DNA from 2 places in the Streptomyces sp. 3-6 genome. Region 1 is predicted to be linked to the other one. Evidence: riboswitches for the same ligand, from Rfam matches in the RefSeq annotation. Region 1 holds a riboswitch; the other holds the start of a gene.
The links. A riboswitch is a leader RNA that binds a small molecule or an ion and turns the genes downstream of it on or off. The one in region 1 is predicted to bind glycine.

Region 1 (7,417 bases):
TGGCGCTGGCGCACGACGAACGGCCCGTGGTGGCCGAGCGGGAGGCGAAGTCGGTGTCGGTGGAGGACACCTACGACGTCGACATCCACGACCGGGTCCGGGTCGGCACGGAGGTGCGGCGGCTCGCCGACCGGTGTGTGCGCCGGCTGCGCGGCGCGGGCCTGTCGGGCCGCACCATCGTGCTGAAGGTGCGCCGCTACGACTTCTCGACGCTCACCCGGTCCGAGACGCTGCGCGGGCCGACGGACGACCCGGCGGTGGTGCGGGAGGCCGCGGCCCGCCTGCTCGACGCGGTCGACACCACGGGCGGCGTGCGGCTCCTCGGCGTCGGCGTCACCGGCCTGGCCGACTACACGCAGGAGGACCTGTTCGCCCAGGCGGCAGGGGAGCGGGAGGAGGCCGTACCCGAGGAGACCGCCGTCGCACCCGCTCCCGAGGACCGGCCGGCGCCGGAGCGGAGCTGGCCCGCCGGACACGACGTACGGCACGCCGTGTTCGGCCACGGCTGGGTGCAAGGCAGCGGGCTGGGCCGGGTCACCGTGCGCTTCGAGACGCCCGGCTCCGCACCGGGCCGGGTCAGGACCTTCCGCACCGACGACCCCGACCTGCAGTTCGAGGACCCGCTCCCGCTGGTCCCCCGCGACCCCGGCCCACGGGACGCCGCCCCGGCCGCCGCGGACGGCACCGGGTGACCGCGGCGGTGACGGCGCCGGGCACTTCCAAGGGGCACGGGGGCGCCGGACCGGTCGCGGGACGGCTCCGGCTCAGGCCGGCTCGTCCTGGCCCGCGAGCCTGCCGAAGTCGCGGTCCGGGAGCGGCGGCGGGGCGGCGACGTCCAGGCCGTAGTGGTGGTAGAGCTGCAGCTCCTGCTCGGGGGAGAGGTGCCGTCCGACGCCGAAGTCGGGGGCGTCCTTGATCAGGGCGCGGTCGAAGGGGACGTGGAGGGCGCCCTCCACCAGTTCGCTCGGTTCCAGGGGGACGAAGGCGTCGCGGCCGAACAGTCCGGTGCGTATCGCCGCCCACTCGGGGACTCCCGTGGCGTCGTCGAGGTAGACCTCGTCGATCGTTCCGATGCGGTGTCCGTTGCGGTCGAACGCCTTGCGGCCGATCAGGTGGCGCGGGTCGATGTCGGTACGCACGGGCCCTCCACAGGTCGCACTCATCCGTAAGCACTACAGAACGGCACATTCGGTCCGGCGGCCACTCGAAGGTCCGTGCGGGGCCCTCGCTGGTACGCTGGCTTTCGGCCGCTGACCCCGTGCGGGAGAGTCCTCCAGGCACCATCGGAGGCGCCGAAGGAGCAAATCCTCCCCGGAATCTCTCAGGCCCACGTACCGCACGGACGAGGTCACTCTGGAAAGCAGGGCGGGTGTCGACGGCTTCCGCTCTCACCGACGGTGAAAGCCGGGCGTCCCTGGGGCGGTCCGGTGAAGCTCTCAGGTCGAGATGACAGAGGGGGAGGCCGTCCGGGTACCCGTGCCGTGGTGCCCCACGAAGGTCGTCAGACCAGGAGGCCTCCGCAATGACCGCCCATCGCACTCCGCTCTCCGAGCTCGAGCAGGGGATCCCCTTCGAGCAGCGCCACATCGGACCCGACCACGAAGCCCGGGCCAAGATGCTCGCCCAGGTCGGCTACGGCTCGCTGGACGAGCTGACGGCCGCCGCGGTGCCGGACGTCATCAAGAACGCCGACGCCCTGGACCTGCCCGGAGCCCGCAGCGAGGCCGAAGTGCTCGCCGAACTGCGCTCCCTGGCCGGACGCAACCAGGTGCTCGGCTCGATGATCGGGCTCGGCTACTACGGGACGTTCACCCCGCCCGTCATCCTGCGCAACGTCATGGAGAACCCCGCCTGGTACACGGCGTACACGCCCTACCAGCCGGAGATTTCCCAGGGCCGCCTGGAGGCCCTGCTGAACTTCCAGACCACCGTCGCCGAGCTGACCGGGCTGCCGACCTCCGGCGCCTCGCTGCTCGACGAGGGCACCGCCGCCGCCGAGGCGATGGCGCTGTCGCGGCGCATGGGCAAGAACAAGAAGGGCCTGTTCCTGGTCGACGCGGACGCCCTGCCGCAGACCATCGCCGTGATCCGCACCCGCGCGGTGCCGACCGGCGTGGAGGTCGTCGTCGCCGACCTCAGCGACGGCATCCCCGCCGAGATCGCCGAGCGCGAGATCAACGGCGTGCTGCTGCAGTACCCCGGCGCCTCCGGCGCCGTCCGCGACCTCAAGCCGGTCATCGAGCAGGCGCACGACCTCGGCGCCCTGGTCACCGTCGCCGCCGACCTGCTGGCGCTGACGCTGCTGACCTCGCCCGGTGAGCTCGGCGCGGACATCGCCGTCGGCACCACCCAGCGGTTCGGCGTGCCGATGGGCTTCGGCGGGCCGCACGCCGGCTACATGGCCGTGCGGGAGAAGATGGCCCGCAGCCTGCCCGGCCGCCTCGTCGGCGTCTCCGTCGACGTCGACGGCAACCAGGCCTACCGGCTCGCGCTGCAGACCCGTGAGCAGCACATCCGCCGGGAGAAGGCCACCAGCAACATCTGCACCGCCCAGGTGCTGCTCGCCGTCATGGCCGGCATGTACGCCGTCTACCACGGCCCGGAGGGCCTGCGCACCATCGCCCGGCGCACCCACCGCTACGCCACGATCCTCGCCGAGGGCCTGCGGGCCGGCGAGGTCGAGATCGTGCACGACTCCTACTTCGACACCGTGACCGCGCGGGTTCCCGGCCGGGCCGGCGAGGTCGTCGCCGCCGCCCGGGACAACGGCGTCAACCTGCGGCTCGTCGACGCGGACCACGTCTCGGCCGCCTGCGACGAGACCACCACCCGCGACCGGCTGACGGCCGTCTGGCGGGCCTTCGGGGTCGACGGCGACGTCGAGTCCCTGGACGGCACCGCGCGGGACACCCTGCCGGAGGCGCTGCTGCGCTCCGACGAGTTCCTGACCCACCCGGTCTTCCACCAGTACCGCTCCGAGACGGCGATGCTGCGCTACCTGCGCCGGCTCGCCGACCGGGACTACGCGCTGGACCGCGGCATGATCCCGCTGGGCTCCTGCACCATGAAGCTCAACGCGACGACCGAGATGGAGCCGATCACCTGGCCCGAGTTCGGTCAGCTGCACCCCTTCGCGCCCGCCGAGCAGGCCGCCGGGTACCTCACGCTCATCCGTGAGCTGGAGGACCGGCTTGCCGAGGTCACCGGCTACGACAAGGTCTCCCTGCAGCCCAACGCCGGCTCCCAGGGCGAGCTGGCCGGTCTGCTCGCGGTCCGCGGCTACCACCGGGCCAACGGCGACGAGCAGCGCACCGTCTGCCTCATCCCGTCGTCCGCGCACGGCACCAACGCCGCGAGCGCCGTCATGGCCGGCATGAAGGTCGTCGTCGTCAGGACCGCCGACGACGGCGAGGTCGACGTCGAGGACCTGCGCGCCAAGATCGAGCAGTACCGCGACCAGCTCGCCGTGCTGATGATCACCTACCCGTCGACGCACGGGGTGTTCGAGGAGCACGTCGCCGACATCTGCGCGGCGGTGCACGAGGCGGGCGGCCAGGTCTACGTGGACGGCGCCAACCTCAACGCCCTGGTCGGTCTGGCCAAGCCGGGCCACTTCGGCGGCGACGTCTCGCACCTGAACCTGCACAAGACCTTCTGCATCCCGCACGGCGGCGGCGGCCCCGGCGTCGGCCCGGTCGGCGTCCGCGCCCACCTGGCGCCCTACCTGCCGAACCACCCGATGCAGCCCGAGGCGGGCCCGGAGACCGGGGTCGGCCCGATCTCGGCGGCACCCTGGGGGTCGGCAGGCATCCTTCCCATCTCCTGGGCCTACGTCCGGCTCATGGGCGGCGAGGGCCTGAAGCGGGCCACGCAGGTGGCGGTGCTCAGCGCCAACTACATCGCCAAGCGTCTGGAGCCGCACTACCCGGTGCTCTACACCGGCCCCGGCGGGCTGGTCGCGCACGAGTGCATCATCGACCTGCGCCCGCTGACCAAGGCGACCGGCGTCAGCGTCGACGACGTGGCCAAGCGGCTGATCGACTACGGCTTCCACGCGCCGACGATGTCCTTCCCGGTGGCGGGCACGCTGATGATCGAGCCGACCGAGTCGGAGGACCTGGCCGAGCTCGACCGGTTCTGCGAGACGATGATCGCCATCCGCGCGGAGATCGAGAAGGTCGGTTCGGGCGAGTGGCCCGCCGAGGACAACCCGCTGCGCAACGCCCCGCACACCGCGGCCGCGCTCGGCGGGGAGTGGGATCACGCCTACAGCCGGGAGGAAGCGGTGTTCCCGGCCGGCGTGAACGCCGCCGACAAGTACTGGCCGCCGGTGCGGCGCATCGACCAGGCCTTCGGCGACCGCAACCTGGTGTGCTCCTGCCCGCCGATGGACGCGTACGAGGACTGAGAGGCGCTGGACGCCTACGAGGACTGAGGCGCGGCGTGCGGCCACGCCCCCGGATCACGCCGGGGCGTGGCACGCGGCACGCCTCGTCGCACGCACGGACCGTGGGTGCGGGTGCCCGGCCGGGAGTCTCCCGGCCGGGCACTCGGCGTCCGAGGGTCGTGCAGCCGGCCGGTGACCGCCGGGGCGCCTCGCGGGTGGGCCACCCGGGCGCGACCGCGGCGGCGCGCCCCGCGCCGGGACCTCCGGCGACCGGAACGAAGCCCTGACCCGTCCGGCGCACGGGCCGGGCTCGCCGGGGGGAGTCAACCGGAGGTGGCCGCGTCCGGTGCGCTCGGCGCGTCCGTGGTGAGCGGAGCGCAGCGCGTCCCCCGGTCAGCGGACCGCCAGGTCCCCGAGGGACGGTTCCAGCAGGTCGAAGGCGTGGGTCGCCTCCGCGGCCACCGTCGCCTCGATCTCCCGCGCAGGAAGTCCGGCGAGGGTGAGGTGCTGGATGCGCTGGAACAGCAGCCGGTGGACGGAACCGAGCAGCGCCGCCGCCACCCGGATCGCGACGTCGTCGGCCGCCACGCCCGCCGCCCGGGCCAGGGCTTCGCGCAGCGCCTCCTCCCGGCGGTCGTGCAGGTCGCGCACGCAGGCGGTCAGGGTGGCGCTGTCGGCGACCATCCGGGCGAAGTCCGGGCCGGTGAAGCCGCTCACGGGATCGTGCGCGGCGACGGACGCGGCGAACGAGCGGCGCAGCGCGCCCAGGGCCGACTCGCCCGGGTGCCGCGTGGCCACCGCCGAGGCCAGGGCCCCGACGAAGGAGTCCTGGCGGTCCAGGGCCAGGTCCTCCTTGCGGGGGAAGTAGTTGGTGACCGTCTTCTTCGACACCCGCGCGGCGTCGGCGATCTCGGCGATCGTCGTCGCGTCGAAGCCCTGGCGGAGGAACAGACGGGTGGCCTGGTCGGAGATGTGACGCCGGGTCTCCTGCTTCTTGACCTCCCGGAGGCCGACCGTGGGCGCCGGTGCCTTGCTCTCGCCTTGGCTGTTCATGGGCCGAACCCTACCCTCATGGCAAAAGTACATTGACAGTAGTTATAGGTCGCGCGTAAATTTACCACCGACGTAAAAAGAGACCCGGGGGAGTACATGATCGATCCTGACGTCCTGCACCCGCTTCCGGAGCACGAGCGCGTGGTGTTCCTCCGGCCCCTGGTGACCTCGCCGACGGTCGAGGTGGGCGAGTACACGTACTACGACGACCCCGACGGGGCCGCTGACTTCGAGCGGCGCAACGTCCTCTACGCCTACGGACCGGAGAAGCTGGTCATCGGACGGTTCTGTGCCATCGCGACCGGCACCCGCTTCCTGATGGCCGGGGCGGAGCATCCGACGATGGGGGTGTCGACCTACCCGTTCACGATGTTCGGCGGCGAGTGGGCGGAACGGACCCTCGACCTGGTCACCGGCATGCCCAGCCGCGGGGACACGGTGGTCGGCAACGACGTCTGGTTCGGCTACGGGGTCACCGTCATGCCGGGCGTGCGCATAGGCGACGGCGCCATCGTCGCCGCCGGAGCCGTGGTCACGGCCGACGTCCCGCCGTACACCGTGGTCGGCGGCAACCCCGCCCGGCCGATCCGCCGGCGCCACTCCGACACGGACGTCGAGTTGCTGCTGGAGGCCGCCTGGTGGGACTGGCCGATCGGGACGATCACCCGTCACGTGCGCACGATCATGGCCGGCACCCCGGCGGAGATCGCCGCGATCGCCGAGCGGGAGCGCGGCCGCCACGACACCGCACCGACGACCTGACCGCCCCCGCGCGACCGGCCCCACGCCCTCGCGACCCGCAGAGCAAGGAGCACGACGTGACCGACACCCCCGCCACCCCGGTGCGGACGCTGCCGCCGCCGACGGCGCAGGCGGAGCGCCTCATCGAGCTCGGGCTGCACACGCACGCCGGGACACCCGCCGACGAGGTCCGTTCCTTCGCCGGCCGGCTGCCCACCGGCGGCGACACCCTGCTGGCCGTCCACCCGGACCGCCTCCCCGCCTCGGTCCTCGCGCCGCTCATCCGGCACGCCGGCAAGCCCGGCTTCGTGGTGACCGACATGGCCGACGTCGACCGCTTCACCCCCTACCGGGTCGACCTGCCCGACGCCGCTCTCTACGCCGTCACCGGGATCGACCGGGGGGACCATCTGGCCAACTGGAGCCCGGAGGAGGCACTGCCCGCGCTCGACGGCGAGGGCCGGACCCCGTTGCTGCTCACCGAGGGCATCCACTGGGTGCTCCAGCAGCCCGCGATCCTGGAACGCAACCGCTGCTTCATGACCATCGGCTCCCGGCTGCGCAAGCCGAAGGGGACGTACGACGCCCGCACGCCGGCGATCTGGATCAGCAACGGCACCGGCCGTGACGGCAAGGAGAGGCGCGACGCCCCGAAGATCGGCTGGTGCTGGTGGGGAAACCGCCACACCTGGCTCGGGTTCGCCTCCGCCACGGGCCGAACCGTCCGACCCGCCTGAGGCTGGGGTGAGGGGCCCGGGTCGAGGTGCGGCCCGGCATCAGGGCCGGGGCCGCCTGCGACACGCGCGTCCGACGCCGGTCACCGGTCCGGGCCCCCTGCCCCTTGGCCCCCTACCCTCCGGCCCGGTGCGGCGGTCGCCGTGCGGGGCGCGGCGCGGGGCGGGCTACGCCGGGTAGGCGTGGGTCTGGGTCGCCTTGACCGCCGCCCACACCGGGGCACCCGGCCGCAGGCCGAGTTCGGCGGCGGCCACCGTGGTCAGGTCCGCGGCCAGCGGCAGCTCACCGGTCAGGTCGGCCCGGACCCGGTCGCCGTGCACCTCCAGGCCGGCGACCTCGCAGCGCCACAGGTTGCGGGCGCTGGACCCGGCGGGACGCTCCGCGTGCAGGGTCACCGCACTCGGCGGGAACGCGACGAAGGCGGCTCCGGCGAGGTGTTCGCCGGTGGCGACGGCGGGGCCCCCGGCGAGGCGGACGGTGTGACCGTCGGCCCGGCCGCGG
Region 2 (7,417 bases), on a different contig from region 1:
CAGCCGGTCCTCGGCCTGCTGCCCGTCCAGCTCCGAGGCGCGCAGGTCGACCAGGACCAGGTGCACGTCGGTGCCGCCGGACAGCACGTCCACGCCGACGGCCCGGATGTCGTCCTTCACCAGGCGCTCGGCCAGGATCCGGGCGCCCTCCAGGGTGCGCCGCTGACGGTCCTTGAACTCCTCGGACGCGGCGACCTTGAAGGCGACCGCCTTCGCGGCGACCACGTGCTCCAGGGGGCCGCCCTGCTGGCCGGGGAAGACCGCCGAGTTGATCTTCTTGGCCAGCTCGGCCGTGCTGAGGATCACGCCGCCGCGGGGGCCGCCGAGGGTCTTGTGGGTGGTGGTGGTCACGACGTGGGCGTGCGGCACCGGGTTCGGGTGCAGGCCCGCGGCGACCAGGCCGGCGAAGTGCGCCATGTCGACCATGAGGTAGGCGCCGACCTCGTCCGCGATCCGGCGGAACGCGGCGAAGTCCAGCTGCCGCGGGTAGGCCGACCAGCCCGCCACGATCAGCTTCGGCTTCTTCTCCTTGGCCAGGCGCTCGACCTCGGCCATGTCGACGACCCCGGTGTCGTCGACGTGGTAGGCGACCACGTCGTACAGCTTGCCGGAGAAGTTGATCTTCATGCCGTGGGTCAGGTGCCCGCCGTGCGCGAGGTTCAGGCCCATGATCGTGTCACCGGGCTTGAGCAGCGCGAACATCGCGGCGGCGTTGGCCTGCGCGCCCGAGTGCGGCTGCACGTTGGCGTGCTCGGCGCCGAAGAGCTCCTTGACCCGGTCGATGGCGATCTGCTCGATCACGTCGACGTGCTCGCAGCCGCCGTAGTACCGGCGGCCGGGGTAGCCCTCGGCGTACTTGTTGGTCAGGACGGTGCCCTGCGCCTCCATGACCGCGACCGGGGCGAAGTTCTCCGAGGCGATCATCTCGAGGGTGGACTGCTGCCGGTGCAGCTCGGCGTCGACCGCGGCGGCCACCGCCGGGTCGAGCTCGTGCAGGGGCGTGTTCAGAAGGGACATGGGGCGTGGACTCCTCAGCCCGCGATGTGGGCGTCGTACTCGGCGGCGGTCAGCAGGTCGGACGGCTCGTCGGTGATGCGCACCTTGAACAGCCAACCACCCTCGAAGGGGGCGGAGTTGACCAGCGACGGGTCGTTCACCACGTCCTCGTTGACCTCGGTGACCTCACCGGTGACCGGGCAGTAGAGGTCGCTGACCGACTTGGTCGACTCCAGCTCGCCGCAGGTCTCGCCCGCGGTCACCGTGTCACCGACCTCGGGGAGCTGGACGAAGACCACGTCGCCGAGCGCGTTCGCCGCGTGCTCCGTGATGCCGATCGTCGACACGCCGTCCTCGGCGGCCGACAGCCACTCGTGTTCCTTGCTGTAACGCAGCTGCTGGGGGTTGCTCATGGCCTGGATTCTCCTGTACGCGGGGGACTGCTGATGAGGGAGGGACGGCGCCGGACCGGCGTGGTCCGGTACCCCGGGGCACCGGTGCGCACGCGCCGCCGGCCGTCCCGGGTCGCTACGACGGTGTCACTTCTGCCGCTTGTAGAACGGCAGCGCCACGACCTCGTACGGCTCCTGGCGGCCCCGGATGTCGACGGCGACCCCGGGGGTGCCCGGCGCCGCGTGGGCCGGGTCGACGTAGGCCATCGCGATGGGCTTGCCCAGCGTGGGCGAGGGGGCCCCGGAGGTGACCTCGCCGATGACCTCGTCGCCCTTGACGACCGGGTACCCGGCGCGCGGGACCCGGCGGCCCTCGGCGACCAGGCCGACCAGCACGCGGGGCGGGTTCTGCTCGGCGCGCTCGGCGGCCTCGGCCAGGGCGGCCCGGCCCACGAAGTCGCCCTCCTTCTCGAACTTCACCACCCGGCCGAACCCGGCGTCGAACGGCGTGAGCGCGCTGCTCAGCTCGTTGCCGTACAGCGGCATGCCCGCCTCCAGGCGCAGCGTGTCCCGGCAGGACAGCCCGCAGGGGAGCAGGCCGGCGCCCTCGCCCGCCTTGGTCAGCGCCTGCCACAGCTCGACCGCGTGCTCCGGCTTCACGAACAGCTCGAAGCCGTCCTCGCCGGTGTAGCCGGTGCGGGCGATCAGGGCGGGCAGGCCGGCCACCGTGCCGGGCAGCCCGGAGTAGTACTTCAGGCCCTCCAGGTCGGCGTCGGTCAGGGAGGCGAGGATCGCGGCCGACTCCGGGCCCTGCACGGCGAGCAGCGCGAAGGCGTCACGGTCGTCGCGCACCTCGGCGTCGAACCCGGTGGACCGTTCCACCAGCGCGTCGAGCACCGTCTGCGCGTTGGAGGCGTTGGCGACGACCAGGTACTCCGTCTCGCCGAGCCGGTAGACGATCAGGTCGTCCAGGATGCCGCCGTCCTCGGCGCAGATCATCGTGTACCGGGCCCGGCCCTGCTTGACCGTGCCGATGTTGCCGACCAGGGCGTGGTCGAGGAGCGCGCGCGCCTGCGGCCCGCTGACCGTGATCTCGCCCATGTGGGAGAGGTCGAACAGGCCGGCCCGGGTGCGGACGGCGATGTGCTCGTCGCGCTCCGAGCCGTAGCGCAGGGGCATGTCCCAGCCGGCGAAGTCGGTCATCGTCGCACCGAGCGCGCGGTGCACGGCATCCAGCGCGGTACGGCGGAGTTCGGTACTGCTCATCGGTAGGTCTCCCAGTGGCAATGGGGTCCCCCGCGCCGGTGTGACTGCTCGAGCGGATCGAGAGCCCGGGGCCGCAGGACGGCGTGGGGAAGGCGAGGACGATCCTCCCCATCTGTCATCGGAACCTGAGAGGTTCGCCATGACCGCCCGCGAGGGGGCGGTGTACGGCTTGCACCTTGGGTGGAGCCACCGGAGCAGTGTCGCGACGGCCCGCTTTTCAGATGTGCCTCGCCCGCGCGGTAACGGGGCCTGAGAGATTCAAGGGAGGGACTTGCTCCTTCGGCGCCCCGGCGTGCCACATGTGCCGGGGACTCTCCCGCGCGGATTCAAACGGCCGGTATGCAGTTGGCGGCCTCATCATTGCACGCATTCCCGGGGCACGGCAGGGGGACCCTTCACAGGGGACGCGCAGGGTGCGCGACCCGTCACAACGGGCTGTCACCGGCCTGTTGCGGGAAATGGACGGAATCGAGTGACGCCCGGCATTACCTTCTCTTTACAGTCAGCGCGGCGCGGGACTCCGGTACCCGGCCCAGGGGAGGACACACGGTGAACAGGACCACGGCGTACGCCGGCCCGGCGGGCGCCGCACCGCCCGGACAACCGGCAGCCCCGGCAGCCCCGGCTCGGCCGGCCGCTCCGGCCGCCGCGGCCGAGGTGCCCGCACAGGCTGCCGTCCCCTCCGTCGCTGCTGCTGCCGCCGCTGCCGCCCACGGGTCCGCGGCCCCGGGTGCCCTGACCGGCGGTGCCCTGACCGGCGGTGCCCTCCCGCTGCCCGCCGTCCGCGACCTGCGCGGGCTCGCCGGGAGCGGTCCGCACGCGCTGCTGTTCGCCCCGCGGGACATCGTGGTGGTCACCGGGCTGCCCGGCAGCGGCAAGTCCACGCTGATGCGGCGCACGGTGCGCGGCACCCGCGTCGACTCGCAGGACACCCGGGACCGCTGGGACGCCCGGATGCCCGGCTTCCTGCCGTACGCCGTCTACCGGCCCCTGGTCCGCCTGGACCACTACGCCGGCCTGCGCCGCGCGCTGCGCGGCGGCGGGGGCGTCGTCGTCCACGACTGCGGCACCCAGGCGTGGGTGCGCCGCTGGCTGACCCGCGAGGCCCGCCGCCGGGGAGCGGCCCTGCGCCTGCTCCTCCTCGACGTCACCCCCCGGCAGGCGCTGGACGGCCAGCGCGCCCGCGGGCGCGGCGTCTCGCGGTACGCCTTCCTGCGCCACCGCGCCGCCGTGGGCCGGCTGCTGCGCGCGGTGGAACGGGGTGAACCGCCCGCCGGCTGCGGCTCGGTGGTGCTCCTCGACCGGGACGCCACGGACACGCTGCACCGGATCGGCTTCACGGGCTGAGGCGGCGGACGGGACGGCCGGACACGGGCGGACACGGGCGGCCGGCGGTGCGGGTGACGGGTGGTGCGGGCGGCCGGCGCGGCGGTGCGGGCCGGCCCGGTCTCCCGCCCGTCCGGCGAGCGTCCGGCGCCCCGCACGTATCCGGCCCGCCCCACGCGCATCCGGCCCGCCCGGCAGGCGTCCGGGCCCGCCCGGCACCCCACCGTCCGCGCCGACCTCCGCGCCGGTTCCCCGCCGCCCCCGGCACGGCCTCGGCACCGCACCCGCACCGCCTCCCGCGCCGCCACCCGCATCCCCTCCCGCACGGCCGAACGGCGGCCATGCGGCAGCGGTTAGCCTTTTCAGCCACAGCAGTGGTTCCAGGCAGGCGGTAGGCACATGGACTTCCCGGCGGGCTTCTCCGCGGACTTCCCGGCACAGGCACATCCCCATCCGCACGGTGGATGGCCCGGCAACGAGTTGGAGGAGGTGCTCTCCGCCTCCCTCGGCGTCCCCTCGGCCGGCGGCCGGATCGTCGAGGTCCTCGGCCGCAGTTTCGTCTGGGTGCCCCTGCCCAACGGCGGCGGGCCCGACAGCGGCTCCCTGGACCTGCCCACGATGGAGCTGGACGGGCAGGTGTACGTCCCGGTCTTCAGCTCCGAGGAGCAGTTCCGCCAGGTCGTCGGCTCGCACCTGTCGTTCACCGTCGCGCCCGCGGTGGAGTTCGCCCGCGGGCTGCCTCCGCAGGCGGGCATCGCCGTGAACCCCGGCGGTGTCGTCGGCATCCCCCTGCCGCCCGAGGCGGTGGCGGACCTGTGCCGGGCCGGGCGCACCGAGCTCGACGGGCCGGAATCCGGCGGCCGGGTGCGGCTGTTCGAGCCCGACTGGCAGGACGACCCCGTCGACTTCCTCGCGGCGGCCGGCGCCGAGTTCGAGGCCCTCGGCGTGGTGCGCACCGCCCGCCGGTGCCTGGCCGCGATCGAGACGGCGGACCCGGTGCTGTTCGTCGGCATCGAGCTGACCCGGTGGGACGAGGACCCGCACAGCCTGCCCACGGAAGCCCTCGGCCGCGCCCTGGGCCGGTCGCCCGTGCGGTGGCCGGTCAACGTCGTCCTGCTGGACATCGCCCAGGACCCCGTCGGCGACTGGATGCGCGAGCGCGTCCGGCCCTTCTACCAGCAGCAGTAGCCCGGCCGGGGGCGTGCTGGGGCGGGCGGGCACCCCGTTCGCCCCGGGAGCGGCGGCGGCGCGGGCGGCCGTACGGCCACCGAACCGGTACCGGTCCGGCCGGCCGGGTGCGGCTTAAGCTAGGTTCATTGGCTCGGGCGAGGCGTTGTACGGAGGGGCGATACAAAGTGAGCGCTGGCACCGCGGCGGCCGGGCAGGTCGAGCACATGCTGCGCCAGGTGACGCCCGGGCGTTACGACGCCTACGAGGCCTTGCTGCGCGCGCTCGCGACCCCCTCCTCCGGCCAGGTCTGGATGCTGCTGTGGCACGGCCAGGCCGGCTCGCCGGACGCCCAGTACGGGAGCATGGACGTCGACGGCCACGGCTACGCGCCCTGCGTCACCTCCGCGCAGGAGCTGTCCGCCAGCGGCTGGAACCGCTCCTACGAGGTGGTCGACGGGCTCGACGTCGCCCGTGCCCTGTACCCCGACCGCTACGGTCTCTGGATCAACCCGCACGCCCCCGGTGGTGGGGTCGGCATCCCCTGGCTGGACCTGCGCCGCATCGCCACCGGCCTCGACCGGCAGCCGGCCGGGCCGCTGCGGCTGTCCGAACCCGCCATCGAGATCCCGCAGTTCTACGCGCTGCTCGCCCAGAACGCGCACCGCACCCCGGCCGTCCGCGCGCTGCGCCGGGCCTGGGTGCAGCCCGCGCTGGGGGCGCCGTACCTCGCCATCGGGCTCGACGTGTACGACACCTCGCCGCCGTCGGTGGACGCGGTGCGCGGCATGATGCAGCAGTCGCTGGGCGCCGTTCCGGACGGTCTGCCGGTGTCCACGGTGGCGATGTCCGACGAGCACGACCCGGTCGCCCTGTGGCTGCGGGTCAACGCCCGGCCGTTCTACGACCGGGAGGCGCACGCCCCCGCCGCCCTGCCGGCTCCGCCTGCCCCGCCGGTCGGCTACGGCCACCCGCCCGCGCAGCGTCACTGACCGGGCCGGATCCTCGGCCCGCACCCATCGGCGGGCGGCTCCGCCGGCCCCGTGAGCCGGCCGGCGCGTCCAGCATGTGGACCGGCGTCCGTGGGCGGGACGCCCCGAGGCCCGGCCGCCTGAAACCCCGTCGGTTGGTCTGGACCACATGCGGGCGGGCCGGTCGAGCTACCGGCGGTCACCCATCCGTCACCTGCGGTTTCGTGCCGGGCGTCGTGCACGGCCCGTCGAGCGAAGGGTGCTTGGCGGCGGGTCCGGAGCGTCCGCGGCGGGCATTCCCGGCAACGGGCGCCTGATGCGTCCCTTATGTCAAGTGTTCAGATCTCAGGTAGGTATCACCGCTATCCGGACTGTTCCTGACTCCCTGCGAACGTGAGTAGTGTTCGGGCGGTCATCTTGCATCCACATAGCGGACCCGGAGTGGCCCCATATGCGCATATCCAAGTCCCGAGCCGCTCGGGTGATCACGGCCGCGGTCGCGGTCGGTCTGATCGCCACGGGCTGCTCCAGCGACCGGGACAGTGACAACGAAGGCAGTGGCGACAAGGACACCTTCGTCTTCGCCGGCGCCGGTGATCCGGGTTCCCTGGACCCTGCCCTGGCCAGTGACGGTGAAACCTTCCGCGTGACCCGGCAGGCCTTCGAGGCGCTGCTGGAGCACGAGTCCGGCGGCAGCGAGCTGGTCGGCGGTCTCGCCGAGAAGTGGTCCAGCAACGAAGAGGGCACCGTCTGGACCTTCGACCTCCGCAAGGGCGTGAAGTTCCACGACGGCGAGGAGTTCAACGCCGCCGCCGTCTGCGCCAACTACGACCACTGGTTCAACTGGACGGGCACGTACCAGTCGAGCGCGGTCTCGTACTACTGGCAGACCATCATGGGCGGGTTCGCGAAGAACGAGGACCCGGAGACGCCCGAGGCGAACTACAAGTCCTGCACCGCGAAGGACGAGCACACCGCCGTCATCGAGGTCAAGAAGCCCTCCGCCAACCTCCCCGGCGGCTTCTCCCTCAACGCCCTGGCGATCCACTCGCCGAAGGCGATCGAGGCGTACAAGAAGCAGGACGCCTCCGCCAAGGGCGACGCCATCACGTACCCCAAGTACAGCCAGGAGGCCGGCACGGTCGCCGGTACCGGCCCGTACAAGATCACGAAGTGGAACAAGGGGAACAAGGAAGTCTCCCTGGAGCGCTTCGACGACTACTGGGGCGAGAAGGCGAAGATCAAGAACCTGGTCTTCCGCACCATCTCCGACGAGCAGACGCGCCGTCAGGCCCTGGA

Region 2: another riboswitch for glycine. It lies ahead of gcvT (glycine cleavage system aminomethyltransferase GcvT); the one in region 1 lies ahead of gcvP (aminomethyl-transferring glycine dehydrogenase).

The regions. Positions count from the first base shown of each region.
Region 1 is NZ_JBWHZP010000005.1:11,388-18,804, forward strand. Features, by position in the region: partial or broken gene AC02VZ_RS08935 (DNA polymerase IV) at 1-846, shown strand, start outside; gene AC02VZ_RS08940 (PRC-barrel domain-containing protein) at 765-1,139, opposite strand; glycine riboswitch at 1,252-1,347, shown strand; gene gcvP (aminomethyl-transferring glycine dehydrogenase) at 1,523-4,408, shown strand; gene AC02VZ_RS08950 (TetR/AcrR family transcriptional regulator) at 4,781-5,440, opposite strand; gene AC02VZ_RS08955 (CatB-related O-acetyltransferase) at 5,537-6,202, shown strand; gene AC02VZ_RS08960 (DUF5701 family protein) at 6,259-6,918, shown strand; gene AC02VZ_RS08965 (ABC transporter ATP-binding protein) at 7,084-7,417, opposite strand, start outside.
Region 2 is NZ_JBWHZP010000011.1:26,733-34,149, forward strand. Features, by position in the region: gene glyA (serine hydroxymethyltransferase) at 1-1,017, opposite strand, end outside; gene gcvH (glycine cleavage system protein GcvH) at 1,032-1,409, opposite strand; gene gcvT (glycine cleavage system aminomethyltransferase GcvT) at 1,536-2,654, opposite strand; glycine riboswitch at 2,757-2,881, opposite strand; glycine riboswitch at 2,882-2,983, opposite strand; gene AC02VZ_RS16030 (AAA family ATPase) at 3,204-4,001, shown strand; gene AC02VZ_RS16035 (enhanced serine sensitivity protein SseB) at 4,380-5,168, shown strand; gene AC02VZ_RS16040 (enhanced serine sensitivity protein SseB C-terminal domain-containing protein) at 5,336-6,139, shown strand; gene AC02VZ_RS16045 (ABC transporter substrate-binding protein) at 6,570-7,417, shown strand, end outside.